3 regions of the Geobacillus thermopakistaniensis genome follow, and region 1 is predicted to be linked to each of the others. Evidence: riboswitches for the same ligand, from Rfam matches in the RefSeq annotation. Region 1 holds a riboswitch; each other region holds the start of a gene.
The links. A riboswitch is a leader RNA that binds a small molecule or an ion and turns the genes downstream of it on or off. The one in region 1 is predicted to bind S-adenosylmethionine.
Positions count from the first base shown of each region.

Region 2: linked by a shared signal. The riboswitch ahead of metK (methionine adenosyltransferase) and the one ahead of T260_RS130295 (bifunctional homocysteine S-methyltransferase/methylenetetrahydrofolate reductase) in region 1 are both predicted to bind S-adenosylmethionine.
Region 3: linked by a shared signal. The riboswitch ahead of mtnK (S-methyl-5-thioribose kinase) and the one ahead of T260_RS130295 (bifunctional homocysteine S-methyltransferase/methylenetetrahydrofolate reductase) in region 1 are both predicted to bind S-adenosylmethionine.

Region 1 covers NZ_AYSF01000045.1:31,950-43,223, reverse strand. The annotation lists gene T260_RS130280 (dihydrolipoamide acetyltransferase family protein) at 1-403, shown strand, start outside; gene T260_RS130285 (SDR family oxidoreductase) at 576-1,439, opposite strand; gene T260_RS1000000139950 (hypothetical protein) at 1,498-1,674, shown strand; gene T260_RS1000000139945 (hypothetical protein) at 1,671-1,826, shown strand; gene metH (methionine synthase) at 1,902-5,312, opposite strand; gene T260_RS130295 (bifunctional homocysteine S-methyltransferase/methylenetetrahydrofolate reductase) at 5,305-7,152, opposite strand; SAM riboswitch class I at 7,224-7,326, opposite strand; gene T260_RS130300 (DUF7577 domain-containing protein) at 7,440-7,823, opposite strand; gene T260_RS130305 (ABC transporter ATP-binding protein) at 8,147-9,205, shown strand; gene T260_RS130310 (ABC transporter permease) at 9,202-10,011, shown strand; gene T260_RS130315 (ABC transporter permease) at 10,008-10,811, shown strand; gene T260_RS130320 (ABC transporter substrate-binding protein) at 10,812-11,274, shown strand, end outside.
Region 2 covers NZ_AYSF01000028.1:68,753-76,356, reverse strand. The annotation lists partial or broken gene T260_RS135325 (MDR family MFS transporter) at 1-771, opposite strand, end outside; gene T260_RS135330 (hypothetical protein) at 982-1,146, opposite strand; gene T260_RS135335 (YtzC family protein) at 1,165-1,428, opposite strand; gene mnmM (tRNA 5-(aminomethyl)-2-thiouridylate-methyltransferase MnmM) at 1,714-2,301, shown strand; gene tbcS (tetraprenyl-beta-curcumene synthase) at 2,349-3,458, opposite strand; gene T260_RS135350 (gamma carbonic anhydrase) at 3,797-4,345, shown strand; gene metK (methionine adenosyltransferase) at 4,368-5,579, opposite strand; SAM riboswitch class I at 5,709-5,823, opposite strand; gene pckA (phosphoenolpyruvate carboxykinase (ATP)) at 6,042-7,604, shown strand, end outside.
Region 3 covers NZ_AYSF01000056.1:11,779-23,052, reverse strand. The annotation lists gene T260_RS127805 (B12-binding domain-containing radical SAM protein) at 1-296, opposite strand, end outside; gene T260_RS127810 (PAS domain-containing sensor histidine kinase) at 561-2,777, shown strand; gene T260_RS127815 (methylated-DNA--[protein]-cysteine S-methyltransferase) at 2,767-3,261, shown strand; gene T260_RS127820 (ABC transporter permease) at 3,411-4,424, opposite strand; gene T260_RS127825 (sugar ABC transporter ATP-binding protein) at 4,366-5,916, opposite strand; gene T260_RS127830 (sugar ABC transporter substrate-binding protein) at 5,913-7,073, opposite strand; gene mtnA (S-methyl-5-thioribose-1-phosphate isomerase) at 7,060-8,127, opposite strand; gene mtnK (S-methyl-5-thioribose kinase) at 8,211-9,401, opposite strand; SAM riboswitch class I at 9,543-9,711, opposite strand; gene T260_RS127845 (carbon-nitrogen family hydrolase) at 9,806-10,618, opposite strand; gene T260_RS127850 (pyridoxal phosphate-dependent aminotransferase) at 10,716-11,274, shown strand, end outside.

The DNA of each region.
Region 1 (11,274 bases):
TGCGGTTGACACTGACCGTGGATTGCTCGTCCCGGTGATTCGTGATGCGGATCAAAAATCGTTGTTCCAAATTGCGAAAGAAATTGAAGAATTGACGGCGAAGGCGAGAGCGGGAACGATTCAAGCGGTGGAGATGAGCGGAGGGACATGCACGGTTTCGAACATCGGCTCGGCCAATGGTTCGTGGTTCACGCCGATTATTCATTATCCACAGTCTTGTCTTTTAGGAATCGGGAAAGTTGAGAAAAAACCGGTGGTCGTCGATGATTCGATTGAGATTGCTTCTGTGATGCCGCTGTCTCTTACTTACGATCACCGTCTTATTGATGGGATGATGGCTCAACACGCCTTAAATGAATGTCAAACGTACTTGTCTGAACCGGATTGGCTGCTTGTTATGTGACAAAAAACCCCGCCCCTATTCCGGGGTGGGGTGAGAGAAGAGGGGCACCTTGTAAAGAAGTAGAGGAACATCGTAGCTTTATCGTACTCATTTTTTTACAATCACGCCATATTTTTGTTAGAAAAGGTAACGTGATTTTATTAAAAAAGTTCGGCGCCAGCGGCTGCCGCGGTCAATCGCTGATGAACTTGCCGCCATTTACATGAAGCATTTGCCCGGTCATGTACGACGATTCGTCGCTCGCCAAAAAGACGTAGCACGGGGCGACTTCGCTCGGCTGGCCGGGCCGTTTCATCGGGGTGTTGGCGCCGAATGCGGCGACTTGCTCACTTTGAAAGGTGGAGGGGATGAGCGGCGTCCAAATCGGGCCTGGGGCGACGCCATTGACGCGGATGCCTTGCCCAACGAGCGCTTTGGCGAGCGAGCGGGTGAACGCGACGATTGCGCCTTTTGTCGCCGAGTAGTCGATGAGCTGTTCGTTTCCTTCGTAGGCGGTGACCGAAGCGGTGTTGATAATGGCGCTTCCGTTTTTTAAGTGCGGGAGCGCCGCTTTCGTTAGGAAAAAGTAGCCGAATACGTTCGTGCGAAACGTTTTTTCCAGCTGCGCGGCGGTGATGTTGAGAAAGTTCGGCTGTGGGTGCTGTTCAGCGGCGTTATTGACGACGATATCGAGCTTGCCGAACGCTTTGATTGTTTGTTTCACCGCCTCTTTGCAAAACGTTTCATCGCCGATGTCGCCGGCGATGGCCAAGCACCGTTTTCCTTCCTGTTCGACAAGCCGTTTTGTTTCCTCGGCGTCCTCGTGTTCGTTCAAATACAAAATGGCGACATCGGCCCCTTCTTTGGCGAAATGGACGGCGACCGCCCGGCCGATGCCGCTGTCGCCGCCGCTGATGATGGCGACTCTGTTTTCGAGCTTGCCGCTTCCTTTATAGGTGTCTTTGATGGTGATCGGCTGCGGGTTCATCTCCGTTTGCAGGCCCGGCTGGCGCGTCTGGTGTTGCGGCGGCAGCGTCGTTTGTTGCTTCGTGACCATATTTGCTCCTCCTTGGATATGTATTGTCATCATTAGTATGGGACGGAGGAGGGGAATTATGTGTCAGGTGGACATCTATGATGAAAAATATGGTGAGTCAAGAGGAGAACTCAGTTTCCTTGCCGTCCATTTAGCTCAAGATCGCAAATTTCGTGGGAATGACGGGCCTCAGCACCTTGTCAGTGAACTGAAACATGATGTTTTCCCTAAGTATGAAGGAGGGGATGATGAATGATCAAAAAGGAAGATCAGTTGATTTCGTTATTTGGGAGTATGCCTCCCAAAGGAGACCGTTCTCCGATGGATTGGAAGAGTATTCGTAGACAAGCGAAAGAAGAATGGCTGAAAAAGTTGGAGAATCGTGAACAAATAAAAACAAAAAAGTGACTGTATATCGTTCGGGTGGAGCATTCAAAGAAAAACGACAAACGAGCCGGCCGATTCGGCCAGCTCGTTTCCTGCTTATAACACATTGAAATAACGCGCTTCCGGATGGGCGAAGACGATCGCCGAAACCGATGCTTCGGGCTCCATCATATAGCCGTCGGTGAGGCGGATGCCGACATCTTCCGGATGAAGCAGGCGGAACAGTTTCTCTTGGTCTTCCAAGTTCGGACAGGCCGGGTAGCCGAACGAGTAGCGCTGGCCTTGGTATTTGGCGGCAAAGCGCTCTTCCATTGTGAAATCCGGGTCGTCCGGGAAGCCCCAACGGTCGCGCATAATTTGATGGATGCGCTCGGCGAATCCTTCGGCGATCTCGAGCGCCAACGCTTGGATGGCATGGCTTTTCAAAAATTCGCCTTCTTCCTTCCAGCGCTGGGCGAGTTCGCGGACGCCATGCCCGGCGGTGACGGCGAACAAGCCGACGTAATCCATTTCACCGCTTTCTTTCGATTTCAAATAATCGGCGAGGCAAAGATACGGCGCCCGCGGTTGGCGCGGAAAGTCGAACATCTCGAGCACTGTTTTGCCGTCAGTCGGATCGTAAATGTAAACCCGGTTGCCGTCGCTTTGCGCCGGGAAGAAGCGGTAGACGCCGGCGGGCTGAATCCAGCCATGCTCTTTCGCTTTGGCGACGAGTTCGTCGACGACCGCTTTTAACGCCAACGCTTTTTCGTCTTTCTCTTCAAGCAGCCGTTTCACTTTTCCTTTCAAGCCGAGGTGGTGGCCGAGCACCATTTGCCAGTTGACGTACGGCAACACGTGGTCAAGCGGCACATTTTTTAGCACGTGGCGCTCGAGATCGGCCGGGATGTAGACGGGAACGTCGGTCGAGACGGTCGATTTAACCGCTGTGACCACCGTCGTTTGCCGCGTTGGCTCGCTTTCGGCCGTTTCTTTTTTCTTGTAGTCAATCTCGCCCTGCTGGATTTGGTTGGCAAGGGCAAGCCCGTCCATGGCGTCTTTCGCGTACAAGACAACGCCGTCGTACTCGGGCGCGATTTTGTTTTCCGTAAATTTGCGCGTCAAGGCGGCGCCGCCGACTAAAATCGGGGTCGAGATGCCCGCTTGGCGCAAGTCTTGGGCGGTGACGACCATCTGTTGAGCCGATTTCACAAGCAAGCCCGACAACCCGATAATGTCCGGCTGATGTTCGCGCACCGCTTCAATGAGTTGTTGCGGGGCGACTTTAATGCCGAGGTCGATCACCTCGTAGCCGTTGTTGCTTAGAATGATGTCGACCAAGTTTTTGCCGATGTCATGCACATCGCCTTTGACGGTGGCGAGAATGACTTTTCCTTTTGTGCTTCCTTCTTTCTTTTCCATATACGGCTCTAAAAAGGCGACCGCTGCTTTCATCACTTCCGCGCTTTGCAATACTTCAGCGACGATGAGCTGGTTGTTGTTGAACAGCCGCCCGACTTCATCCATGCCGGCCATGAGCGGACCGTTGATGATGGACAGCGGATCGGAGTAGGTCTCAAGCGCCTTTTCCAAATCGGGAATGAGCCCGTCTTTCGACCCTTCAATAACGTAGCGGGCGAGCCGCTCTTCCAAGCTCAAGTTCGTCTGCGCCGGTTTGGCGGCGGTGATTTTGCTTCGGTAAAATTCGATAAAGGCGTTTAATGTTTCGTCGTTTGTGTCAAAAAGAAGCGCCTCGGCCATTCGCACTTCTTCTTCCGGAATCGAAGCGAACCGCTCGAGCTTCTCGGTGTTGACAATGGCGTAATCGAGCCCGGCTTGCGTGCAATGGTACAAAAAGACCGAGTTCAGCACTTCGCGCCCGGCCGGCGGCAAGCCGAACGAGACGTTGCTGATGCCGAGCATCGTTAAGCAATGAGGCAGCCGCTCTTTAATGAGGCGGATCCCTTCGATCGTTTCTTTCGCCGCACCGATGTATTGCTCATCGCCGGTGCCGACCGGGAAGACGAGCGGGTCGAAAATGATGTCGCGCTCAGGCACGCCGTAGCGGTTCACGAGCAAGTCATACGAACGCAAGGCGATCTCGAGCTTTCGTTCGGCGGTGACCGCCATCCCTTGTTCATCGATCGTCCCGACCACAACGGCGGCGCCGTAGCGGTGTAGCAGCGGCACGACATTGGCAAAGCGCTCCTCGCCGTCTTCCAAGTTGATCGAGTTAATGATCGCTTTTCCTTGCGAATAGGTGAGGGCGCGTTCAATGACGCGCTCGTCGGTTGAATCGATGACAAGCGGCACTTTCACTTTTTTCACGACTTCGCGGACGAACTGCTCCATGTCATGGAGTTCGTCGCGGTCTGGGTCGGCGAGGCAAATGTCGATGACATGGGCGCCGCTTTTCACTTGGGCGCGGGCGATTTCCGCCGCTTCTTCGTATTTCCCTTCGGCGATGAGGCGCTTGAATTTGCGCGAGCCGATCACGTTTGTCCGCTCGCCGACAAAGAGCGGACGCATCGTTTCATCATAGATGAGCGCCTCGATGCCGGAAACGGCGTGGACATCAAACGAAGACGGAATCGCCCGCGGCGGGAGATCACGCACCGCTTCGGCAATGGCGCGGATATGATCCGGCGTCGTGCCGCAACACCCGCCGACGATGTTGATCCATCCCTTTTCGGCAAAGCGGCGGATTTTCTCTGCCAGCATATTCGGCGTTTCATGATAGTGGCCTTCCTCATCCGGCAGACCGGCGTTCGGGTAGCAGCTGACCGCCGTGTCAGCGAGCGAGGCGAGCGTGCGCAAATGGTCGGTCATAAACTCCGGACCGGTTGCGCAGTTTAAGCCGACGGCGATCGGCTTCATATGGCGCACCGAGATGAAAAACGCATCGATCGCCTGCCCGGCGAGCGTCGTGCCCATCGGTTCGATCGTGCCGGAAATCATGAGCGGCACGCGGCGGCCGACCGCTTCAAACGCCTTCGAAATGCCGAGAAAACCGGCTTTGACATTCAGCGTATCTTGGCACGTCTCGAGTAGGAGAAGGTCGACGCCTCCTAAGAGCAGTCCGCGCGCTTGTTCTTCGTAGGCGGCGACGAGTTCTTCAAACGTTGCGCCGCCGGTCACCGACAACGTTTTCGTCGTCGGCCCCATCGAACCGGCGACAAAGCGCGGCCAGTCCGGGGTGGAGAACGACTCAGCCGTTTGTTTGGCGAGTTTGGCCGCTTCGATGTTCAGCTCAAGCGCCAAATGACCGAGGCCATATTCGTCAAGCACGATGCGTGTCGCTCCGAACGTGTTCGTTTCAATGATATCAGCACCGGCTTCTAGGTACGCTTCATGAATGCGGCGGATGACATGCGGGGCGGTGAGGGTCAAATATTCGTTGCACCCTTCATACGCCTCGCCGCCAAAGTCGGCGGCCGATAGGTTGGCGCTTTGGATCATCGTGCCCATGGCGCCATCGATGACAAGAATTTTTCTTTGCAGTTGCTGTTCTAAGGTGACGTTAGCCATGAACAACCTTCCTTTCTTTGGCGGCCGCTTCTTTTTCGTGAATGTAGCGGACAAGCTCGACCGTCATGTCGTAGCGCAAGAACGGCGTGATCAAATAAATGCCGTTAAACAAATCAAACGCAGCGTCAATGAGCGATTTGGCGATAGCGATGCCTTCCTTGGCTGCTTGCACCGGGTCGCCGCCGCACGCCGCCATGCGGGCGCGAATCTCGTCAGAGAGCGTAATGCCCGGCACTTCATGATGCAAAAAGTCGGCGTTGCGCGCGCTCACAAGTGGCATAATGCCGATGTAAATCGGCGTGTCAAGATGCTTGGTCGCTTCGTGCACTTCAACGATTTTCTCTTCCGAGTAAATCGGCTGGGTCAAGAAATAGTGGGCGCCGCATTGAATTTTTTTCTCCATTCGCTCAACTGCTTTATCCAAATGGCGGACGTTCGGGTTGAACGCAGCGCCGATCGAGAAGTTCGTTTTTTGCCCAAGCGGTTTGCCCGAGTACGACAGCCCTTCGTTAAACTGGCGGATCAAGCGGATCAAATCGAACGATGATAAATCATACACCGACGTTGCTCCTGGGAAGTCGCCGATTTTCGACGGGTCGCCGGTAATGGCGAGCACGTCGGTGATGCCGAGCGTATGCAAGCCCATCAAATGCGACTGCAAGCCGATCAAATTGCGATCGCGGCATGTAATATGCACAAGCGGGCGGATGCCGAGCTGCTCCTTGATGATCGTGGCGACAGCGGCGTTGCTGATGCGCGGCGTGGCGAGCGAGTTGTCGGCCAACGTCAGCGCATCGATGCCGGCGTCATGGAGCGCTTTCGCCCCAGCAAGAAACTTGTCAATCCCCAATTTTTTCGGCGGATCCAGCTCCACAATGACCGAGCGGCGCGTGCGGGCAAGCTCGGGAAGGGGAGATGGGGCGGGCCGATCCGCTTGCACTGATACAGACACCGCGCGCCGTTTCACCGTTTTTTCCGTCACCGGCGTTCGGTCGGAGAGCGCTTTTGCCATCGCTGCGATATGCTTCGGCGTCGTGCCGCAGCACCCGCCGATCAAGCGCACCCCTTGGTCGCGGAACGCTTTGGCTGTTTCCTCGAAATATTCAGCGTTCGTCTCATAGACAAGCCGGCCATCGCGGTAATCCGGGAGGCTCGCGTTCGGATACGCCGACAAAAATGCCTGCTTCGGCAGCGGCACTTCCTCGAGCGACCGAAGCATATGATATGGACCGAGACGACAGTTCAGTCCGACGACATCGGCCCCGAGCGCCTCTAGGCGGGCAAGGGCGTCCGCGAGCGGCGTGCCATCTTGCAAGACGCCGACTTCATGGAGCGAGACGTGAGCGATAATCGGCAAGTCGGTCTCTTTGCGGGCGATGGCAAGCACCGTCTCCAACTCTTCCAAATCGTAATACGTCTCGAGCAGCACGCCGTCGACTCCTTCAGCCAGCAGGACAAACAGCTGCTCGCGAAACGTCCGTTTCACTTCTTCGAGCGTGACGACGCTTTTGTTTAACGTGCGCAGCCCCCCGATCGTCCCGAGCACGTACGCCCGCCCGTTCGCCGCTTGCCTGGCGAGCCGCACCGCCGCGCGGTTGATGGCCGGCACCTCATCTTCAAGGCCGTAGCGGGCGAGTTTCACATAGTTGGCGCCGTATGTATTCGTCTGAATGACGTCGGCGCCCGCGGCGATATACGCTTCATGAATATGGACGATTTCATCTGGATTGGATAGATTCAATTCTTCAAAACAACGGTCAATGCCGTGCGAATATAAAAGCGTTCCCATCGCCCCGTCGGCGATGAGAATGCGCTCTTTCAACTTATCCAGCAATCCCACGTTCGATTCCCCCGTTTCTCCGTAGTAAAAGAAAAAAGCCTTCTATAAGAAGAAGACTTTTCATTCGCTTCTTCTTATCTTCCAGGCTTCCGCCTGTCTGGATTTAGCACCTTGGCCGCGGGCCAGGTTGCTGAGGGTTCACCGGGCCAGTCCCTCCCCCTCTCTTGATAAGAATGTCCGTATGCAATTGTGCGGCAGCGTTTTGATGATTACTATATAATTTAATGTATTTTTCGAAATTATTCAATACGGTGAAGCGAGGAAATTTCAAAAAAGAATTTCTCGGATCAACGGAGAAGCTCTTTTCCACATTGGGGGCAAAATTGGAAATTGTGCTGCACATGCCCGCCGCAATGAGGGCAATGCTTGTTTGGCTGTTTATGGCTTCCAAATCGGACGTTCAGCGGGTCGGGCTCTTCCTCGCTGTCGACAATGTCCAATAAGGACATGCGTTGTTTTCCCGTCGCATTTTTGTAATGGTAAAACGCTTGAAATACGCCGATGGCGATGACGACAAGGCCGAAAAACGGAAAAAAGCGGGCGGCGGGAAACGGCGAGTCCGCGGTGATGGAGAATGCCATCACCATCCAAAAGATGCCGAACAACACAGCGGCGATGCTGCCGAAGAGTCCTTGCATCGACGGACCGCGGCCGGGTTTGATGCTTTTCAATTTCATTCCTCCCTAACAGAATTCATAGATATATTATAATAGAAAAAATTGGTTTTTTCCATGTTCACATAGAAACGTTTGAGCCGATAGAGGCAAAAATATTAGATTTTTAATTGGATTTATTTTTCAATACCTTGATTATGTCTTGTAAGAGAGGAAAACGGGCGGTATGTTGCCTTATCAATTGCATCATCGACCATTTTTCGCTTCTTAAGCATTGGCATGGGTGGGAAGACCGTTCAACGATCGTTTTGTCATTGCACTTTCATTGTCTCTATGTTCTAATTAGGAATGATGGAGATGAAGAAGACGGGGGGCTGAAAGTGAACGGAGAAATCATCCGCTTCGAGCGAGTGACGAAGGAATACGACGGCGCAGCCGTACTGGATGATGTCAGTTTTGCGATGGAGCGCGGGAAGTTTTATACGCTGCTTGGACCATCGGGTTGTGGGAAGACAACGATTTTGCGGCTGATTGCCGGGTTTATCGAGCCGACGGAAGGAACGATTTATTTCCACGGAAAGCCGATTCAAAACGTCCCGCCGAACAAACGGCAAGTCAACACTGTTTTTCAAGACTATGCATTGTTCCCTCATCTCGATGTGTTTGAAAACGTTGCGTTTGGTTTGCGCGTGAAAAAGATGAAAGAAACCGACATTCGCGAGAAAGTGAGGGAAGCGCTTCGGTTTGTCAACTTAGACGGCTATGAGCGCCGCCGCATTCAAGAAATGTCAGGCGGCCAGCGTCAGCGCGTCGCCATTGCCCGGGCGATTGTCAATGAACCTGAGGTGCTGCTCTTGGATGAACCGCTGTCAGCCTTGGATTTGAAACTGCGCACGGAAATGCAGTATGAACTTCGTGAATTGCAGCGCCGATTGGGCATTACGTTTATTTTTGTCACGCATGATCAAGAAGAAGCGCTGGCGATGTCCGATTACATTTTTGTTCTGAATAAAGGGAAAATTCAGCAGTTTGGGACGCCGAAAGACATTTACGACGAGCCTGTCAATCGATTCGTCGCCGATTTCATTGGCGAATCGAACATTTTGTCAGGGCGCATGATCGACGATTTCCTCGTCGAATTTGCCGGCAAACAGTTTGCGTGTGTTGACCGCGGCTTCGCGCCAAACGAACCGGTCGATGTCGTCATCCGCCCGGAAGATTTGGAGCTCGCGGCGCCGGAAGACGGGCAGATCGTCATCCGCGTCGATTCGCTCTTATTCCGCGGTGTCCATTATGAAATTTGCGGCTATGACGAAAACGGCAACGAATGGCTTGTCCATTCGACGAAAAAGGCCGAAGTCGGGGAAACGGTCGGCCTTCGTTTTGAACCGGAAGCGATTCACGTCATGCGACTCGAAAAGGAGGATGAGGACGCATGACGGAACGGGCGTGGCGGAACTGGTATTTAATCCCTTATGGCATTTGGCTTGTGCTGTTTGTCGTGGCCCCGATTGTCTTTTTGGTGTATGAATCGTTTTTGGATCTTGACGGCCATTGGACGTTGTCCAACTACAAATCCGTGTGGACGCCCATTTATTTGAAAATGATGGCGTATTCGTTTTGGTATGCGTTTTTAATCACGCTTGTGTCGCTGCTCATCGGCTATCCGACCGCCTATTGGCTGACGAAGACGCGGCACAAGCAGCTATGGCTGTTGTTGCTTATTTTGCCGATGTGGGTGAATTTGCTGCTGAAGGTGTATGCGTTTTTAGGGCTGTTCGGCACGTACGGGCTGGCCAACGCTTTGTTGAAAGCGCTGGGCGTCGGGCCGCGGCAGCTGTTGTTCACCGATTTCAGTTTTGTCTTTGTGTCGGTGTACATTTTTATTCCGTTTATGGTGCTGCCGATTTTCAACGCGCTGGAGGAGCTGCCGCCATCGCTTGTCGATGCCGCCCGCGATTTGGGCGCTTCGGCTTGGACGACGTTCCGCCGCGTCGTCTTTCCGCTCACGCTTGGCGGAGTGAAGGCCGGCTGCCAAGCGGTATTCATCCCGGCGCTGTCGCTGTTTATGATTACACGCCTTGTCGCTGGCAACCGCGTCATTACGCTCGGCACCGCCATTGAGCAGCATTTTCTTGTCACCCAAAACTGGGGGATGGGGGCGACGATCGCTGTTGTGTTAATGATCGCCATGGCGGTCATCGTCATCCTGACAGGAAGCGGAAGAAAAGAGGGAAGCCGATGAAACGGATGCAGGCGTGGGGACGTGTGTACTTGTTAGTCGTGTTTGCCGTGATGTATATGCCGATTGTGTATTTGATGTATTATTCTTTCAACAGCGGCGGGGCGATGCACGATTTTCAATCGTTCACGCTCAAGTGGTACCGCGACGTGCTGTCCGACGACCGCTTGCTCATCATCGTTTTGAATACAATCGTCGTTGCGCTGCTGTCGGCGGCGGTTGCGACGATACTTGGGGTCATCGGAGCGCTCGCCGTTTACTATGTCAAGCGGCAGCGAACGAAAAACGCTCTTCTCGCCCTCAACAACGTGCTGATCGTCAGCCCCGATGTCATCATCGGCGCTTCGTTTTTGCTGCTGTTTACAATCGCTGGCATCAAGCTCGGCTTTACGTCCGTGCTGTTGTCTCATATTGCGTTCAGCGTGCCGATTGTCGTGTTGATGGTGCTGCCGAAACTGGAAGAAATGAGCCCGACGCTGATTGATGCGGCTAGAGATTTAGGAGCCAGTCATTGGCAAGTGCTGTCCGGTGTGGTGCTGCCGTTTTTGGCTCCGAGCATATGGGCGGGCTTTTTCATGGCGCTCACGTATTCGCTCGATGACTTTGCCGTGACCTTTTTTGTCACGGGAAATGGGTTCTCGACGCTGTCCGTGGAAATTTATTCGCGGGCGCGCCAAGGCATTTCCTTGTCGATCAACGCATTGTCGACGCTTCTGTTTTTATTTACCATGTTGCTCGTTATCGGCTATTACGTGCTTAGCCAAAAAGGCGGCCGCTTGTACGGGATAGGGGGGCGAAAGTAGGTGAGACGGCTTGTCCAAGGATTTGCGGCCGTGTTTATCGCCGCGTTCGTCCTGATGTTTGTCACTCATCGGCTGAACGAAGCGGAAGGGTACGGCGGAGGCAAAACGGTGACGGTCTACAACTGGGGCGATTACATTGACCCCGCGCTCATTCGCGAATTTGAAAAAGAGACAGGGTGGAAAGTGATTTACCAAACGTTTGATTCCAATGAGGCGATGATGGCGAAAATCGCCCAAGGCGGGGCAACGTTTGACGTCGCCGTTCCATCCGATTACGCCATCAGCAAAATGATCGAAGAAAAGCTGCTTCTGCCGCTTGATTACCGAAAGCTTCCCAATTTGCAATATATCGAGCCGCGGTTTCTCAACTTGTCGTTTGATCCGCACAACCGGTATTCCGTGCCGTATTTTTGGGGGACGGTCGGCATCGTCTACAACCGCGAGATGCTTGGCGGCAAGACCA
Region 2 (7,604 bases), on a different contig from region 1:
CGGCTGGGCCAAGACGATCAACGCTCCGTTGATCGTCCAAAGCAAGCTGTACTGCCCGACTGGTATCCCGAGCTCGCGTGTATAGGCGGCGATCGTCGTCGACCATTGGACATAGCTCAACCAACACAGTCCATAGCCGGCGCAAAGGAGGGCAAGCGCCCAGCCCGCGGAGCGGGATGGCGCTCTTTCCGCTTCTCCGGATCGTTTCTTTCTCGGCGGCGGCAAGAGCGGAACGCGGCGCAGCCCGGCCACAACCGTAAACAAAAACGCGGCATACAACAAAAGATTGGCGAAAAAAACGAGCGAGAACGAATATGAAGCGACAAGCCCGCCAAGCGCCGACCCGACGGCGACGCCGATGTTTTGCGCGACATACAAGGCGTTGAACGCCCGCCGCCCCCCTTCCGGCCAAATCGCCCCGGCGTACGCCGACGCCGCCGGAAAGACGACGCCGCTGCCAACGCCGACAAACGCCAAAAACACCGCATAATGCGGCCAACCGTGCCAAACGCTTAAGCCGCCGAGCGCGGCTATCGTCAACATCGCTCCGGCCAACAAAACGCGAAACCCGCCGATCCGGTCAAACAAAAAGCCGCCGGCCAAGCTGCCGATGACGCTTCCCCCAGAGTTGAGCATGAGCACGACACCAGCGACAGCGAGCGGCTGGCCGAGCTGTTCGTGCAAATAGATCGTGTTTAGCGGCCATAGAAACGACGCCCCTGTCACATTGAGCGCCATGCCGACAAGCAGCCACCAAAGAGCGCGGGGCATCGGTCATCATCCTTTTCTGGCTTTTATTTTGAGTTCCGAAATAATTGTAGGGGAAAACAGGAAAAAATGCAATCAAAAAGGCGGAGCGTTCCGATGCGTCCGCCACTTTTTTGCCAAACTAACTCCCCACGGAAACAATGGCTTTTGAAGCGGGGCTCCTGCGCGAAAAGAAGAACAAGACGGAGCGGCTTCCGCCCCTTTGGCTTGTCGTCACCCGTTCCGCTGCTTGGAGCGGATCGGTTGGCCGCCCGTTTCCTCGTATTGCTTTTTCGCCAGCTTCACCGGGTCAAAGTCTTGACCAAGCTCAAGATCGTTATTGTTTTGGCCGTTGCGTGTTTTTTGTTCCGGATTCGTTTGTTTCAAGCGTCGCTTCATGTTGTGTTCCTCCTCGTTTCAGCGGTCAAGCAAAATCATGTCATTTTGCAATTGCTCCAGTTGGAGCCGCATCCGATGCAGCTGCTCGCGCTGCTGGGCGTTGCAGCTTCGCGCCAAGTGCGCTAAATCGATGACCGTCTGCTCGAGCATCTGCTGGGCGTTGGTGTATTCGGTGATGTTGTAATGCTCCTGCTTTTGCGCTTCCGTATATTGCTCTTTCGCGTAGCGGATCACATCTTCACACCGCTGCAAAAATTCCTCAACGGATTGTCTTGTCGCCATGCGCTCACCTCGTTTCGTGATATTCCCTCATGTTTACTATGCGCCGCATAGGCCGGCCGTATCACGCCAATGATTGGCAGCGGTCGATTTTCCATGAAGTTTTTGTTACAATGCCGACGTGAGGATCTTCGTTCAGCTCGATCAATGTCGGTCAGCTCAAGGTTTTCTGTCACGCCGGCGCAGAGGATGGAAAGTTTAGGGGAAAAGCGATGGCATCCGACACTTTGGCGCAACGCCACGCCTGCCAACGTAAACGATGAAACGATCACAAGGAGGGGCCAACCGATGGCTTTGATGAACATTTTGCCGTTTGCCCGCTTTTTGCTTGATCAAGCAGTCAACGAAGGCGACATCGCCGTCGACGCGACCGTCGGCAACGGGCACGACACCGTGTATTTGGCCCAACGCGTCGGGGATTTCGGCCATGTGTTCGGCTTTGACATTCAGTCTGAGGCCATCACCGCCGCTTCCGCCCGCCTCGCGAAACATGGGCTATGCGGGCGGGCGACGTTGTTCGAGCGAAGCCATAGTGAACTGCTTGAGGCGCTTCCCGCCGATGTACACGGGCGCATCGCCGGCGCGGTGTTCAACCTCGGCTATTTGCCGGGCGGCAATAAGCAAATCGTCACCCAGCCGGAATCGACGATCGAAGCGGTCCGCCAGTTGCTTTCCGTCATGAAGCCGGGCGGCGTCATCGTTCTTGTCGTCTACCACGGCCATCCGGAAGGAAAGCGCGAACGCGACGCGCTCCTTGATTACGTCCGCTCTCTTGATCAACGGCGCGTCCATGCCTTGAAATACGAATTCATCAATCGGCAAAACAACCCGCCGTTTTTGCTCGCGCTCGAAACCCGGGCGGATAAGGGCGCCTGATTCAATCGGATCCCGCCCCTTTTGCCAATACAAGCAAACGGCCGCCCTTATGAAAAGGACAGCCGTTTTTGCCGCTCCTGCCAAAAGCGGTATGCTTTTCCGTTCCAATAGAAAAACTGCGACGCCGCCCCGCCGGCGCGGACGAGCCGGCGCGCCAGCCGGCGCAGCCCGCGCTGCTTTTTCACCTTGGCATCCGACAAATACAACCCAAGAAGCCCTCGGTGAATAAGGCGGTGAAACTCGCCGTGCGGAAGGGCGCCGACATGGCGGTCGGCCTCTTCGATGAAATGGCAAAGCCGCTCAAGCATCACCGTTTCATTCGGATAGTAAAAGCAAAAGTTTAAATCGCCGCCGTCCCGGTCTTCCTCCTGATCGATCAAATAGTCGAGCAAAATGTGCAGTCCTTGAATGTAAGGAAAATAACCGTCGCGCACTTGTCTCGCCATCTCCGGCGGCAGCGATTCGCCAAACGCATAGGCGACGAGGCAGAAAATGCCGAGTGTCGAACCGGAGCAGGCGGAAAACTCATACCACTCCATCGGCGGCAAGGCGTCTTTGTATTGCGCGAACCATTTCTCCAGCCGCGGCACCCGCTCGCTCGCTTCGACATGTTTATGCACTTGCAAGTCGCAATAATATCCGGCCAATTCATGCAAAAATGGGGCGATCGTCTCATAATGGCGCACCGTCTCGAGCACCTCTTGGCACGTGCGGACGAGCGCCGGCAAATAGCCGCCGTCTTCCTGTTCGCGGCGATGACGGTAATAGTTCGACGGCTCTGCTCCGATCGTCAAAGCGTCCGGCATCGAATCGTGCAAGGCGCGAAAGTCGAGCGGATCGAGCGAGGTGCTGCGGTCGCACAAATTATCCAAATAATCGCTGATCGTCTGGTAAGCAACGATAAAGCGGATGCAATCCTCCATGTTTTCTCCGGCCAAGAGCGCCAAAATGGAGCCGCCTTCGCAATGGAACGTTTTCGAAGCGATGCTCGCGAGCGCCTGGCGCCGCAATTCCGGGTCGGGAATGCGCTCGGCCTGGCGCCGCCAATAGGCAAGCTCGCGGTGGACAAGCGGAAGCACGTCACGATACACCATTTTCATCAAGGCGATGGGGTTTTTCGGAATGTTCAATCGGCTCACCTCAGGTGCAAACACCATGGTCTCGTCTCCTAGCATTTCCATCTTATCGGCAACCAAAATCGTTTCGCGTCTGAACAGCTTGCGATCTCGTCTTCCAGTATTGCCATCAATGCGGCCGGGGCAAACCATAAAAGGGTTGGCGACGGAATGAAAAAGCCGCTCAACAACGGTTCTTCTCACGTTGAGAAGCTTTGTGAAATCGGATCTTCTTCCCCGATCCCAACCACTCATCGGGCGAAACGAAACGTTTTTCACCAATCCCGATTAGGCGCGCTCGCTTTCGTTGGCGATTTGGACGCAGCGTTGTACAATACATGGTGAACGATCGATTTTGCAACAGAAAGGAACGAACGCCCATGATTTACCCATACAAAGGCAAAACGCCGCAAATTGCCGCCTCCGCCTTTATCGCCGACTATGTGACGATCACCGGCGATGTCGTGATCGGCGAAGAGACAAGCATTTGGTTCAATACCGTCATTCGCGGCGATGTGGCGCCAACGGTGATTGGCAACCGGGTCAATATTCAAGATAACTCAATTTTGCATCAAAGTCCAAACAATCCGCTTATCATTGAGGACGGGGTGACGGTCGGCCATCAAGTCATTTTGCACAGCGCCATCGTTCGCAAAAACGCGCTCATCGGCATGGGCTCAATCATTTTGGACCGCGCGGAAATCGGGGAAGGCGCGTTTATCGGCGCCGGCAGTTTAGTGCCGCCGGGCAAAAAAATTCCGCCCAACACGCTCGCCCTCGGCCGGCCGGCGAAAGTCGTCCGCGAACTGACGGAAGACGATATCCGCGAAATGGAGCGCATCCGCCGCGAATATGTCGAGAAAGGGCAGTATTACAAAGCGCTGCAGCAACAGCGGACATCGTGCGCCGACAAAAAAGAGCTGCCGTGATCAGGCAGCTCTTTTTCTTTCATCACTTGTCCGCCAACGCCAGCGCTTGTTCTTTCAACAAGGCGGCTTTGTCGGTGCGCTCCCACGGCAGGTCGATGTCCGTACGCCCAAAATGGCCGTAAGCAGCCGTCTGTTTGTAAATCGGGCGGCGAAGGTCGAGCATTTTGATGATGCCCGCCGGGCGGAGATCGAAGTTGTTGCGCACGACTTCAATCAAAATGTCTTCCGACACTTTGCCGGTGCCGAACGTATCGATCGAAATCGAAACTGGGCGAGCGACGCCGATCGCGTAGGCAAGCTGCACTTCGCATTTGTCGGCCAGTCCTGCCGCGACGATGTTTTTCGCGACATAGCGGGCCGCATACGCCGCCGAGCGGTCGACTTTCGTCGGATCTTTGCCCGAGAACGCGCCACCGCCGTGGCGGGCGTAGCCGCCGTACGTATCGACGATGATTTTGCGCCCCGTCAACCCAGCATCCCCTTGCGGACCGCCGATGACAAACCGTCCTGTCGGGTTGATGAAATATTTCGTGTTCTCATCAAGCAGCTCCGCGGGCACGACCGGCTTGATGACCTGCTCTTTAATGTCGCGCTGGATTTGCTCTTGCGTAATTTCCGGATGGTGCTGCGCGGAAACGACGATCGTATCGACGCGCACCGGTTTGCCGTTTTCATCGTATTCGATCGTCACTTGCGTTTTCCCGTCCGGCCGCAAGTACGGCAAGACGTCCGTTTTGCGCACTTCCGCCAATCGGCGCGCCAAGCGGTGCGCAAGCGAAATCGGCATCGGCATCAATTCTTCCGTCTCATTGCAGGCGAACCCAAACATCAATCCTTGGTCGCCGGCGCCGATCGCTTCGATTTCCTCGTCAGTCATCTGACCTTCGCGCGCCTCGAGCGCCCGGTCCACCCCCATCGCAATGTCCGGCGATTGTTCGTCAATCGATGTCAGCACCGCGCACGTATCGGCGTCAAATCCGTATTTGGCGCGCGTGTAGCCGATCTCCCGGACCGTATCGCGGACGATGCGCGGAATGTCCACGTATGTTGATGTCGTGATTTCCCCGCTCACGAGCACCAGCCCGGTCGTAACGCTCGTTTCGCAGGCGACGCGGGCGTTTGGATCTTTTTCCAAAATGGCATCCAAAATGGCGTCAGAAATTTGGTCGCAAATTTTATCCGGATGTCCTTCCGTCACAGACTCTGAAGTAAACAAGCGGCGTTTGGCTGACATTCGGTTTGTTTCCTCCTCTTGGCATAATGTGGCGACACGGAACTCATTTCCCTTTTTCCCTTCGCAATATAAAAAACCTTTCCTGTAACGGCTGAGGAAAGGTCATGGCAATCGTATTGCTTCCTTTCACTCTTATCGTTCAAGGACTGCGCCTTGCCACAGGTTAGCACCATTTCACACATGTACAGTTGTGACGGTTGCTGGGCTTCATCGGGCCTGTCCCTCCACCGGCTCGGGATAAGAGTATCCGTTCAATGACTTATCTTATCGCAACGGAATCGGCAAAGTCAACTATCAAAATTCATTTTTTATCATTTCCAGCCGCGAAAATTCTTTCCTCAAGGAAACCAACACATTGGGCAAAATAAAGTTTGAAAAACCCACACAATTAGTATGGACTATTAATAAAAATGTGTTATACTATTTTCAAGAGTGATTACAAAAAGAAGGCAGGTTTTGAATATGGGGATCGCAAACATGACGAATAAGCTTGATTTATTGCTGCAAAAACCGTACGTGCATCATCAACTGTCCGTCGCCGAGCTCGTCGAGAAAGTCCTGCAACGGAACGAAGGACGGCTGACGCACACCGGAGCCGTCGCGGTGACAACCGGCAAGTACACAGGGCGGTCGCCGAAAGACAAATACATCGTCGAAGAACCGTCAACGAAGCAAACGATCGACTGGGGCGCGGTCAACCAGCCGATGTCTCCGGAGACGTTTGATAAACTGTACGACAAAGTGCTCGACTATTTAATGAAGAAAGATGAACTGTTCGTGTTTAAAGGCTTTGCCGGCGCCGATCCGAAATACCGGCTGCCGATTCAAGTCGTCAACGAATTCGCCTGGCACAACTTGTTCGTCCATCAGCTGTTCATCCGGCCGAACGCCGAAGAGCTCGCCGCGCATGAGCCGCAATTCACCGTCATTTGCGCGCCGAACTTTAAAGCCGACCCGAAAGTTGACGGCACGCGCTCGGAAGCGTTCATCATCATCTCGTTTGAACGGCGCACCGTGTTGATCAGCGGCACCGAGTATGCCGGCGAAATGAAAAAATCGATTTTCTCGGTGATGAACTATTTGCTGCCGGAACAAGGCATCCTGCCGATGCACTGCTCGGCCAACGTCGGCCAGGAAGGCGACGTCGCCCTCTTTTTCGGCTTGTCGGGAACGGGAAAAACGACGCTCTCGACCGACCCGAACCGCCGCTTGATCGGCGATGATGAGCACGGCTGGTCAAACCGCGGCATTTTCAACATCGAAGGCGGCTGCTATGCGAAATGCATCAACCTATCGCGCGAGAAAGAGCCGCAAATTTTTGACGCCATCGGCTTCGGCGCGGTGCTCGAAAACGTCGTCCTCGACGACGCGACGCGGGTGCCGAATTACGACGACGGCACGCTGACGGAAAACACGCGCGCCGCCTACCCGCTTCAAGCGATCAAAAACATCGTCGACCCAAGCGTCGCCGGCCATCCGTCCACGATCGTGTTTTTGACGGCTGATGCGTTCGGCGTCCTGCCGCCAATCAGCAAGCTGACGCGCGAACAGGCGATGTACCATTTCTTAAGCGGCTACACAAGCAAACTCGCCGGCACCGAACGCGGCGTCACCGAACCGGAAGCAACGTTCTCAACGTGCTTTGGCGCACCGTTTTTGCCGCGCCCGGCCGTCGAATACGCGGAAATGCTCGGGCAAAAAATCGCCGAACACAACGTCCGCGTCTTTTTGGTCAACACCGGCTGGACAGGGGGACCGTACGGCGTCGGCAGCCGCATGAAGCTCGCCTACACCCGGGCGATGGTGCAAGCCGCCGTCGAAGGGGAGCTGGACAACGTCGAAACGGTGCAAGACCCGATTTTCGGCCTCGCCATCCCAACCCGCGTCCCCGGCGTGCCGGATGACGTCCTGCAGCCGCAAAACACATGGGCTGACAAACAAGCGTACGAACAAAAAGCAAAAGAGCTGGCGCAAAAGTTCCGCGCCAACTTCCGAAAGTTCGCCCATATCGACCCGACGATCGAA
Region 3 (11,274 bases), on a different contig from region 1:
TCACGCACATCGTACGACACTTCCGGTCCGCCGGCGACGATGACAATATTCGGCGCTGCTTTTTTCAACAGCTTGACGACTTTGATCGTTTCTTCAATGTTCCAAATGTAGCAGCTGAAGCCGATGACATCCGGACGGCGTTGGTACAAATCAGTCACAATGTTCAGCACCGGGTCTTTGATCGTATACTCAACAAGCTTGACGTCAAATTCGGGCTGAGCGTATGCTTTTAAATAGCGGATGGCTAAATTCATATGAATGTATTTGGCGTTCAATGTCGCACAGACGATGTTCATCGCAACAAAACCCCTTTGTCTATAATATAGCAGCAAAACTCCTTTGTCTATAATTTATAGATGCAATTGGAAGCTTTCATTTGGCTTTAAGCGAGGGGGGAGAGTTGACTATCATGCAGTTTAGCCAAATGAAAAAGCAGAAAAACTTGTCGAACATTGTGGAAAAGAATTTTAAAAAATCTTCGTAAATCAAGGGAGGAGTAAATTTTTCCACATCGAATATATATTTCGTTGAATGGTTTGAATAGACAAGGAGAGATGGATATGGCCCAAAGCCTTTCTCCTCGGGAAGAACAAAATGCATCGCCGGATGTGCGGTCGCTTGAAGAGGAAAATCGGCGGTTAAAAGAGCGGTTGAACAGTTATTCGATCATTTTTGAGCGGTCGCTCGATGCGATCGTGATTTTAAATAAAAACGGTGAATTTGTCGATGTGAACGAAGCGGCGTGCAAGCTGTTTGAGATGGATAAGTTTTCGTTGATCGGCCATTCGTTTTCTTCGTTCCTCGAACTTGTGCCGCCCGATATTTTGCTGTTTCAGCGCTCGATGTTGCAAAAGTTCGGTTCGTTCAGCGATGAACTGCTCATCAAACTGCCGGACGGCAAAGTGAAGCATGTGGAATTTTCGATGAAAAAGGATGTGTTCGACGAATTTGACCTTGTCATGATGCGCGACATCTCAGCCCATAAGGCGCTTGAGCGCGAACGCATCATTCATGAGTTTTTGTTTCGCGACGTATTCAACCGCGCTGTTGACGGCATCGTCATTTTCGATGAATTTGGGCGGTTTATCGATGTCAATCCGGCGTTTTCGATGAGCTTGAACTTGGAAAAAGGAAAACTGCTCAATTTGTCGTTTCAGCAGTTCGTCGCCCGCGAATGCGCCAATGAGTTCGCTCGGCTGCTCGCGGAAGTGAAAGAAAAGGGAACGGCCAAAGGCGAGTTGTCGCTTGTCCGCCCGGACGGAACGGTGAAAATGTTTGAGCTGACGGCGACTTCCAACGTCTATAGCGGGTTTTACATGGCCATTATGCGCGATGTGACAGAAAGAAAAAATATGGAAATCAAGTTGCAAAAAAGCGAAGAACGGTTCCGGGCTATTTTCGAACAAGCGCATGAGGCGATCCTCATTTGGGACGATTTTGGCTGCATATTGAACGCCAATCCGGCGGCGAGCCGGACGTTTGAGCTGCCCTTGAATTTGCTTGTGCGCCGCAATTTGTTTGATTTTGTCGACTATGGGGACGAAAAGGTGAAACGCATTTTCAGCGAGTTCCGGCGCAAAGGGGAAATCCGTGACGAGCTGACGTTTCATATGCCGAACGGTGAGGATAAGCAGCTCGAGTTCACAATGAAAAAAGGAGCGATCGACGGGTACCACTTGACGATTTTCCGCAATGTGAGCGAGCGGCGGAAAATCGAGCGCGAGCTGCGCGAAAGCGAGCAAAAGTTCCGGAGCATTTTCGATCATGCGATGGATGGTATTTTGCTTTGGGATGCCAAGCATCGGATCATCGACGCCAATCCGGTTGTCTGCGGCATTTTTTCCGTCGAAAAGGAGGCGCTCCTTGGCCGAATGGTGGTCGAGCTCGTTCCGGAGCGGGCGCGCCGCCAGCTCAACAAGCTGCTTCAACAATGCCAACGCACCGGCGAAGCGAGCGGCGAGGTCGAATTTTTCGACGAGGGAAAAGGGAGAATTATTGAGTTTTCACTGAAAAAGGAAGTGATTCCCGGCGTCGGGATGATGATGCTGCGCGATGTGACCGAGCGCAAGGAGATGGAGCTGCAGTTGCGCAAGTCGGATACGCTCAACGTCGTCGGGGAATTGGCCGCCGGCATCGCCCATGAAATCCGCAATCCGATGACGGCGCTAAAGGGTTTCATTCAGCTGTTGCAAGGAAGCATTGACGGCGACTATTCGATGTATTTTAATGTCATTATGTCGGAATTGAAACGGATTGAGTCGATCATCACCGAGTTTCTGGTCTTGGCGAAGCCCCAGGCGGTGCAGTACAAACAAAATGATATCTGCAAAATTATGCAAGACACGATCGATTTGATCAGCGCCCAAGCGATGATGCACAACGTGCAAATCATCGCCGACTTCGAGCGCGGGCTGCCGCCGGTGTATTGCGAGCCGAATCAGTTGAAGCAAGTGTTCATCAATATTTTGAAAAACGCCATCGAAGTGATGCCAAAAGGCGGGGACATTACGGTGCGCATCACCCGCGCCGGGTGCTATGTGCGCATCTCCATCACCGACCAAGGATGCGGCATTCCAAAAGATAAAATCAAAAAGCTTGGCGAGCCGTTTTATACGACGAAAGAACGCGGCACCGGCCTCGGCTTGATGGTCAGCTATAAAATCATAGAAGAGCACCAAGGGAAAATTGAAGTGGAAAGCGAAGTCGGCGTCGGCACGACGTTCCATATCACGCTGCCGATCGAACGAATGGAAAGGGAGGACGACGATGACGATTGAATATGCAGTATACCGCTCAGAGCTGCTCGGCGACATTTACATCGCCTCCGACGGCGACGCGATTGTCAAAGTCGAGCTGTTTCCAGAAGAATGGCGCGCGTTCGCCGGCGAACATCCGGCTGTCAAAAGCTGGTCGCCGCTTCTTGAACGCGCGCTTAGGCAGCTGGATGAGTATTTCCACGGTCGACGCCAAGCATTTGACTTGCCGCTGAAGTGGAAGGGAACTGCCTTCCAAGAAGAGGTGTGGGCGGCGCTTTGCCGCATTCCGTACGGCGAGACGGCGACATACGCTGACATCGCCGCGCAAATCGGCCGCCCGAAAGCGGTGCGCGCCGTCGGTCAGGCAAACCGGGCGAATGAACTGTCGATTCTCGTTCCGTGCCACCGCGTTGTCGGCAAAAACGGCGCTCTCATTGGCTATGCTGGAAGCCGCACCGATGTGAAGGCGAAGCTGTTGGAGCTTGAGCGCCGCTTACGTAGATGACGCTCTTGCGTTCGTGGAACAGGCAAAGGGTTTGGAAGGCGTTGTATGCGGATGCTGCAATGAAGCAGGCGGAAAAAGAGGCTGACGGCTTGCCTAGAAAAACGCGTCTGCCCCCGAGGATTGCCATCCACGGGGGCAGAGATCGGGCGTTATTTTTTTTGCCAATGCGACAAGGCGAGGGCGCCGACTAAAATGGCGCCTTTTATAATGTCTTGGGCGTAATACGGAACGTTTGCCATCGTCAAGCCGTTCAGCAACACGCCCATTAAAATCGAGCCGAACAATGTGCCGATGACGTTCGGCTTGCCGGCGCCAAAGACGGAAAAGCCGATGTAGGCGGCGGCGACGCTGTCCATTAAAAGCGAGGCGCCGGCCGACACTTGCCCGGTGCCGATGCGCGAGGCAAGGACGATGCCGCCTAAGGCCGCAAAAAACCCGCTGATGACGTATGCATATGTCCGATAGCGGTTGACCGGGATGCCTGAGAGCCTTGCCGCCTCGCGGTTTTCTCCGGTCAAATAAAAGAGGCGGCCGGGTTTCGTGTACGTTAAAAACAGATGAGCGGCAATGACGACAAACAGCATAAGCAAGACCGAAAACGGCACGCCGAACAGCTCTCCCTGGCCGATAAATAAAAAGGAAGGAATGAATTTGCCCGGCGCCGTGCCGCCATCGGGCAGCGGCATGTCGTTGTAGATCGAAAACCCTTTCGTATAGGTGAGCTGCACGCCGTTAATGGCGTACATCGTCGCCAACGTCGCGAGCAAATCGGGCAATTTGAATTTGACGATCAACAACGAGTTCAAGAGCCCGACAGCAATGCCGAGCAACAGCGGCACGAGCAGGGTGATGAAAATTTCTTGGCGGTACAGGACGAGCGCCGCTGCGCTCGCGATCGTCGCTAGGCTCACCGTCGAGCCGACGGACAAATCGAAGCCATCGACGATGAGCGAAAACGTAATGCCGATTGCCACGAGCGTCACGATCGAAATGGACCGCAAAATGTCACTGAAGTTTTCATACGTAAAAAATCGGTCTTGCGTGATGCCGAAGTAGGCGATAACGGCAAGAATGGCCAGCAAGGTGCCGTGTTTATACAACCATTCAAGAATGGACGGCGCCGTTTTTTTCGACGGCGTTGTGGAAACGGCTGGCTGGCTCATGGATCTCACCTCCGCTGCAATAGTAAACAAGCTGTTCATACGTCAATTCAGCGGCCGGCAGGCGAGCGAGCAGCCGGCCGTCGACCATCACGTAGATGGTGTCGCAAATGTCAAGCAGCTCTTGAAATTCGCTGGAAAAGTACAGCACCGTTTTTCCTTCATCGGCAAGGGAGCGAATGATGGAAAACACCTCTTGCTTCGCATGGACGTCGATCCCTTTGGTCGGTTCGTCAAACAAAAAGACGCGTGCGTTTGTGTTGAGCCATTTGCCGATGACGACTTTTTGTTGATTGCCGCCGCTCAAGTGGCGAACGACGGTGGTGCTTGACGGCGGATGAACACCTAGCGAGCGGACGAGCCCGTCGGCTTCAGCCGCTTCTTTCGCCCAGCTGATCCATTGCCAGCGCGACAGGCGGGAAAGAAGGCGGACGGTCAAGTTCGTTTTCACTGATTCGGGCAAAAACAACCCTTGTTTGCGCCGTTCTTCCGGGATGAGGCAAAGGCCGGCGTCGATGGCTTCATAAGGCGATGAGAACACATAGCGTCTGCCATCAATTTCCCACTCGCCGGATGTGTTCCGGTGGGCGATGAGGCTTTCGGCAAGCTCCGTCTTGCCGGCGCCGACGAGGCCAGCGATGCCGACGATTTCGCCGCGGTGGGCGTATAGGTCGACTGTTGTCCCGGTTTTGTCGATCAAAATTCCGCGGGCGGCAAACGCGATGTCGCTTCTGTATGTGCGTGCTTGTTTCGCGGCGGCGGTCCGCTTCGTTCCAGTCATATGAAGGACGATGTCCTCAAGCGGCAGGCTGCGGGCGCCTCCGTGATAGACGACGCGGCCGTCGCGCAAAATCGTCAGCCGGTCAGCGATCTCCTGAACTTCTTTCAGTTTATGAGAGATGTAAATAAAGCCGACGCCTTGCTGCTTCAGTTCATCGATGATGGCAAACAGACGCCTTGTTTCCGCCTCGCTTAAGGCGGCCGTCGGTTCGTCTAGGATGATATAGCGCGCGTTGGATGACAGCACTTTGGCGAGCACAATCAGCTGCTTTTCATGGAGCGAGCAGTCGCGAACCAATTTCGTCGGCGGCAACGACAGGCCGACGCGGCGAAGCAGGGCGGCGGCCCGCTCTTTTTCTTGACGCAGCGAGCGAATCGGCCGTTGCTTCACATGGACGAACTCGTCCGCCGCTACATTTTCGTAAATCGGCAAGCCGGGAAAGAGCGCTGTGTCAACTTCTTGAACGACGAGGCCGATGCCGGCTTGTTTTGCTTCGCGCGGCGATGAAAACGTGTATATCGTACCGTCGATCGTGATCGTACCAGCGTCAGGCGGAATGGCGCCGGCCAAAATGTTCATGAGCGTGCTTTTGCCGGCGCCGTTCATGCCTAAAAGGGCGTGGACTTCGCCAGGACGAACGTCGAAGTCCACGCCGTCGAGCACGCGCACGGCGCCAAACGATTTTTCCATGCCCCGCATTGACAACCCGTTCATTTTTTGTTCACCTGGGCTTCCAACGTTTTCATCCACGGCGAGATGGCGACATTGGATTGCCCCCAGCCCGGGATGTATTGCGAAAGCTCATTCATCGACACTTGTTTGTCCGGAAGATCGGACCGTTTCACTAAATGCGGCTCAAGCGAGTAAATGTTCGGCGTTTTTTCTCCAGCGATTTTTTGATACGCGAACCGCACTTGGACGCGGCCGACTTCGGCTGGGTCGGTCGCCGTTGTCGCCACCCATGGGCTGTTTGGTTTTTGGATCATTTGCAAGTCTTCATCGCTCAAATCGATGCCATACACTTTAATTTCCGTGCGCCCAGCTTGCTCGATGGCGCGCGTCGCCCCTTTGGCGAACTCGTCCCAAGTTGCGAAGACAGCGTCAATGTCGCCTTTGTTCGGGTATTTTTTCAAAATCGCTTCCATTTGCGTTTGTGTGTCCAAAGCTGTGTTGGCGCTCGCCGTGCCAAACTTGGCAATTTCTTTAATGTTCGGATAGCGTTTTTTGAACGCGTCATAAATGACATGGCGGCGTTCCATCGGGGTAAAGCCGCCGACCCAAATCGTGACGATGTTGCCTTCCCCGTTTAAGTCTTCTGCGAGCGTTTTTAATGTTTTCCAGGCGAGGCTGTAGTCGTCTTGGTCGATGACGGTGACGCCGGGAATGTTCAAATCGTTGTCAAACGCCACAACTGGAATGCCTTTGGCGACGGCTTTTTTCACCGGGCCTTCGAGCGCATCGGCGCGGCCGTGGTCAAGCAAAATGGCGTCCACATTTTGTGTAATGGCCGTCTCAACGTACGATGCCATTTTGGTTAAATCGTTGTCGGCGTTGTAAATTTGCACCTCGCCGCCGAATTTTTGCACTTGTTCTTTGACGCCGGCGATGTATTGCGATGAGAACGTGCCGATGGACAGTTGCATAATGGCGGCGATTTTCACCGGCTTTTTCAACTTTTCAGGAATGGCCGCTTGCTCGTCGCTTGTTGCCGTCGAGTGGCTGGATGTCGTTTCCGTTTTGTTGTTCGTGGTCTTGGCTCCGTTGGCTGGCTTGGAGCTAACGGCATCTTGCTCGTGTGTGCAGCCAGCCAAGATGGAGAACACGGCAAAGAAAAGAAGAAAAAGGGAAGATAAGGCCTTAAATCGTTTCATGTTGCTCCTCCTTTGTGAATAATGATGGCAGCGTTGCGTTGTAATTGCCGCGAATGATGCCTTTTTCGGTAATGATCGCGGTAATGAGTTCGTTTGGCGTTACGTCAAACGCCGGATTGTATACGTTGACGCCTTCCGGGGCGATGCGCACGCCGGCGATGTGGGTCACTTCATCCGGATGGCGCTCTTCGATCGGGATGTCCGCACCTGTTTTCGTCGTCAAATCGATCGTGGACAACGGCGCAGCGACGTAAAACGGAATGTCAAACGACTTCGCGAGCAAGGCCAGGCCGAACGTGCCGATTTTGTTCGCCGTATCGCCGTTTTGCGCGATCCGGTCGGCGCCGACGATGATGGCGCCAATGCCTTTCGCCTTGATCGCTTGCGCTGCCATGTTGTCGGTGATGAGCGTCACATCAACGCCCGCTTGCATCAGTTCCCAAGCGGTCAGGCGCGCCCCTTGCAACACCGGCCGCGTCTCGAGAGCGTAAACGGATAGTTCAATTCCTTTTTCTTTCGCCAAATAAAACGGGGCGAGCGCCGTTCCGTAGCGGGCGGTGGCGATCGAGCCGGCGTTGCAAATCGTCATCACCCGCTCGCCGGGCCTGAAGAGCGACAAGGCATGCTCGCCAATGCGGCGGCACACATCCTCGTCTTCTACTTGAATGCGAATCGCTTCGTGGACGAGCGTCGTTTTGGCCTCGTTGACGGAAAGGGCGTCGGCCGCAGCGGTGACGAGCCGATCGAGCGCCCAAAACAAGTTGACGGCAGTCGGCCGGGCACTGGCTAGGTAGTCACGATCTCGTTTCAAGCGACGGCGGAATTCATCGAGCGATTCGGTGTCGTAGCGTAAAGCGGCAAGCGCCAGGCCATAGGCGGCGGTGATGCCGATCGCCGGCGCGCCGCGCACTTTCAGCGTGGCAATCGCCTCATAGACGTCTTCCAGAGTGTGCAAGTCGATATATTCGATGATGGATGGAAGCTTTTGCTGGTTTAAAATCGTCACATGCGTCTCGCGCCATTCAACGGAGCGTGGGATGGCAAAAGTGCTCATCGCCATCTTCCTTTCTCTTTTTTTTTGGTTTGTCCGGGTCAGCGCCGCGCAGCTTGCGTCGAGACCCGGACGATTGTATGGCATTATTGTTCCGTTTCGGCAAACAGGCGGCGGAAGTCTTCCGTTCCGGTGAACACGCGGCGCTCAATGATCAAGCGGCGGCCGAGGCGGAGCGCATGACGTTTGGCTGCAAGGCGCGCCTCTTTTTGCTCAATGCCGTCAAGGTCCGCCACATGGGCAAGGCCGATCGTCCGGCGGATCACTTCGCAGCCGGCGAAGCCGACAGCATCGATGAACGCGTGCCGGAGCACGTCCTCGAGCAAGCCCGGCGTCGCGGCGTACGTTTCCACACTCTCGGTGCGCCAAAGGTTTGAGAACACGGACGTGAAAACGTCCCATGTCCGGTCGATGTGGTCAAAGAGCGGCTGTCGCTCCGATTCAGGGCGGGACAACGCATTTAACAGCAAGTTGGCGAAAAATTGGCCAAGGTCAAACCCGATCGGGCCGTAAAAGGCGAATTCCGGGTCAATCACTTTCGTTTCGTCATCGCTGGCGAAAATGCTGCCGGTATGCAAATCGCCATGCAAAAGCACATCGGCTTCGGTTAAAAACTTGCGCTTCAGCTTTGCCGTTTCGAGATGGAGGCGGTCGTCGCCCCAAAGCGCTTCAACGTCTGGGCGCAATTCGTCTTCAAAGTTGTTCGTTTCGTGGTCAAAAAACGGGTCGGTGAAGACGAGGTCTTCGGTAATTTTGCACAGTTCCGGATTGACGAAGCTTTGCGCCAATTTCTTTTTCTCTTGCTGGTTCATGCCGAAGTCAGACGTATAAAATGCCGTTTTGGCGACAAACTCGCCGATATGCTGGGACAAAAGCGGATACGTTTTTCCTTCGATCAACCCTTTGCGGGCGATTTGCAGGCGGGACAAATCTTCCATCACCGTAATGGCGAGCGATTCGTCAGAATAGTAGACTTTCGGCACGTATTGCGGCACATAGCTCGCAAACGTGCGCAGCGCGTTGCTTTCAATGACAGCGCGCTTTAACGTGAGCGGCCAGCTTTCGCCGACCACTTTGGCGTACGGCAACGCTTGTTTGATGATGACGCCTTGTTTCGTTTCTTGATCGACGATATGAAAAACAAGGTTCAAGTTCCCGTCGCCGATCTCGCGGCAGGCAAGCGGCGCTCCGTCGCGGAATAGGCCGAGGCGGACAGCGAGAGATACCGCCTTCGGTTCGGTCAGCGGTTCGTAAACCGATGTTTGAACAGTGGTCATTTCCTTGTTCCCCCTTTTTTCATTTCGCTCGTTTTCAAATGCCGGTTCTGACGCGGCGCTGAAATCTCGGCGTTTCCGGCAAATGAAAAAGCCTCTTTCGCATACGGAAAGAGGCTTGAAGATTCATTACGTTCTTCGCGCCTCTTATCTTTCAGAAAGACATCGGTCTTTCTGTTGGACTTAGCACCGTGCCCTGCGGAAGCATGACGCTTCCGGCGCCGCCCTTGGCGTGCGCCCTATCTCACGATAGTATTACGGTCGGTTGCTGGGCTTCATTGGGCCAATTCCCTCAGCCAACTCTTGATAAGAGTACCGATTTCTCGTATTCAGTTTTTGCAATTTTCACGATGTTGTCAATCGTTTGGTTGTTTGATTCGAATGATACATGGTCGATCAATCGATTGTCAATACGTTTTGAAAAAATTTTTTGCCGCTTCGTAGTCGTGCGGCCGGCGGTCGGCAAACACCGGGATGCGCGCGCGGACGTCCGCAACGAGTGCGGGATCGATGTCGGCCGAGAGAATGCCCGGCTTCTCGTCCGCCTCGGCGATCACTTCGCCCCATGGGTCGATGACGAGCGAATGGCCGGCAAAGACGTTGTTCGGGTCGCGGCCAGCCCGGTTGCAGGCGACGACGTAGCATTGGTTTTCAATCGCCCGCGCCATCAAGAGCGTCCGCCAATGGTGCAGGCGGGGAAGCGGCCATTCGGCGACGACAAACAGCACTTCCGCCCCAGCCAAAGCATGGGCGCGAATCCACTCCGGAAAGCGGATGTCATAGCAAATGACCCCGGCGCATGCAAGCCCGTCGAGCGAAAACAAGCCTAAGCTGCTTCCCGGCTGCAAATACAAATGTTCATCCATTAATTGGAACAGATGGAGTTTGCTGTATTCGCCGACGATTTGACCGCTCCGGTCGGCCACGATCATCGTGTTCGTCACGCCGGTTGTTGTTTTTTTAGCGACCGAGCCGGCGACGAGATGGATGTTGTGTGCTTGCGCTAGGCGGGAGGCGAACGCTTTCGCCCGTTCGGCGCCTTCGTCGGCAATCTCATCTAGGCGCGTCAAATCGTAGCCGGTCGTCCATAATTCCGGCAGCACGATGATATTCGCGCCGTCCTTGACGGCCGATTCAATGGCGCTTTCCGCGCACCGTTCGTTTTCGTTCGGGTCGCCAAACGCAATATCAAGCTGGAGGCAGGCGATGCGGATCGTCATGAGTTTTCACCTCGAAAAAATTTTGCTTTACATTTTGCTTTTTACGATATATGATGTTGCACTAGAATTTCAAGAATTTTTTAAGAAGGTGTGGGCGATGACGATGGAAATTCCTTTTTCCGAGCTGCTTGAGCAGCTGCCAAAGCAATTTTTCGCCTCGCTTGTCGCAAAAGTCGGGGAGAAAATCAAGGCCGGATGCGACGTGATCAATTTAGGGCAAGGCAACCCGGATCAGCCGACGCCAAAGCATATCGTCGAGGCGATGCAGCGGGCGGCGGCCAATCCGAAATACCATAAATATTCGCCGTTTCAAGGCTACTTCTTTTTGAAAGAAGCCATCGCCGCGTTTTACGCGCGTGAATACGGGGTGAACATCGATCCAGACCGCGAAGTCGCCATTTTGTTCGGCGGCAAGGCCGGGCTTGTCGAGCTGCCGCTTTGCCTCGTCAACCCGGGCGATGTGGTGCTTGTCCCGGACCCGGGCTATCCGGACTATTGGTCGGGGATCGCGCTTGCCCGCGCGCGGATGGAGATGATGCCGCTTTCTTCGGAAAACGGATTCTTACCGGATTACGAAGCCATTCCGGAGTCGGTCGCCGACCGAGCGAAGCTCATGTTTTTAAACTATCCGAACAATCCGACCGGTGCGACGGCGA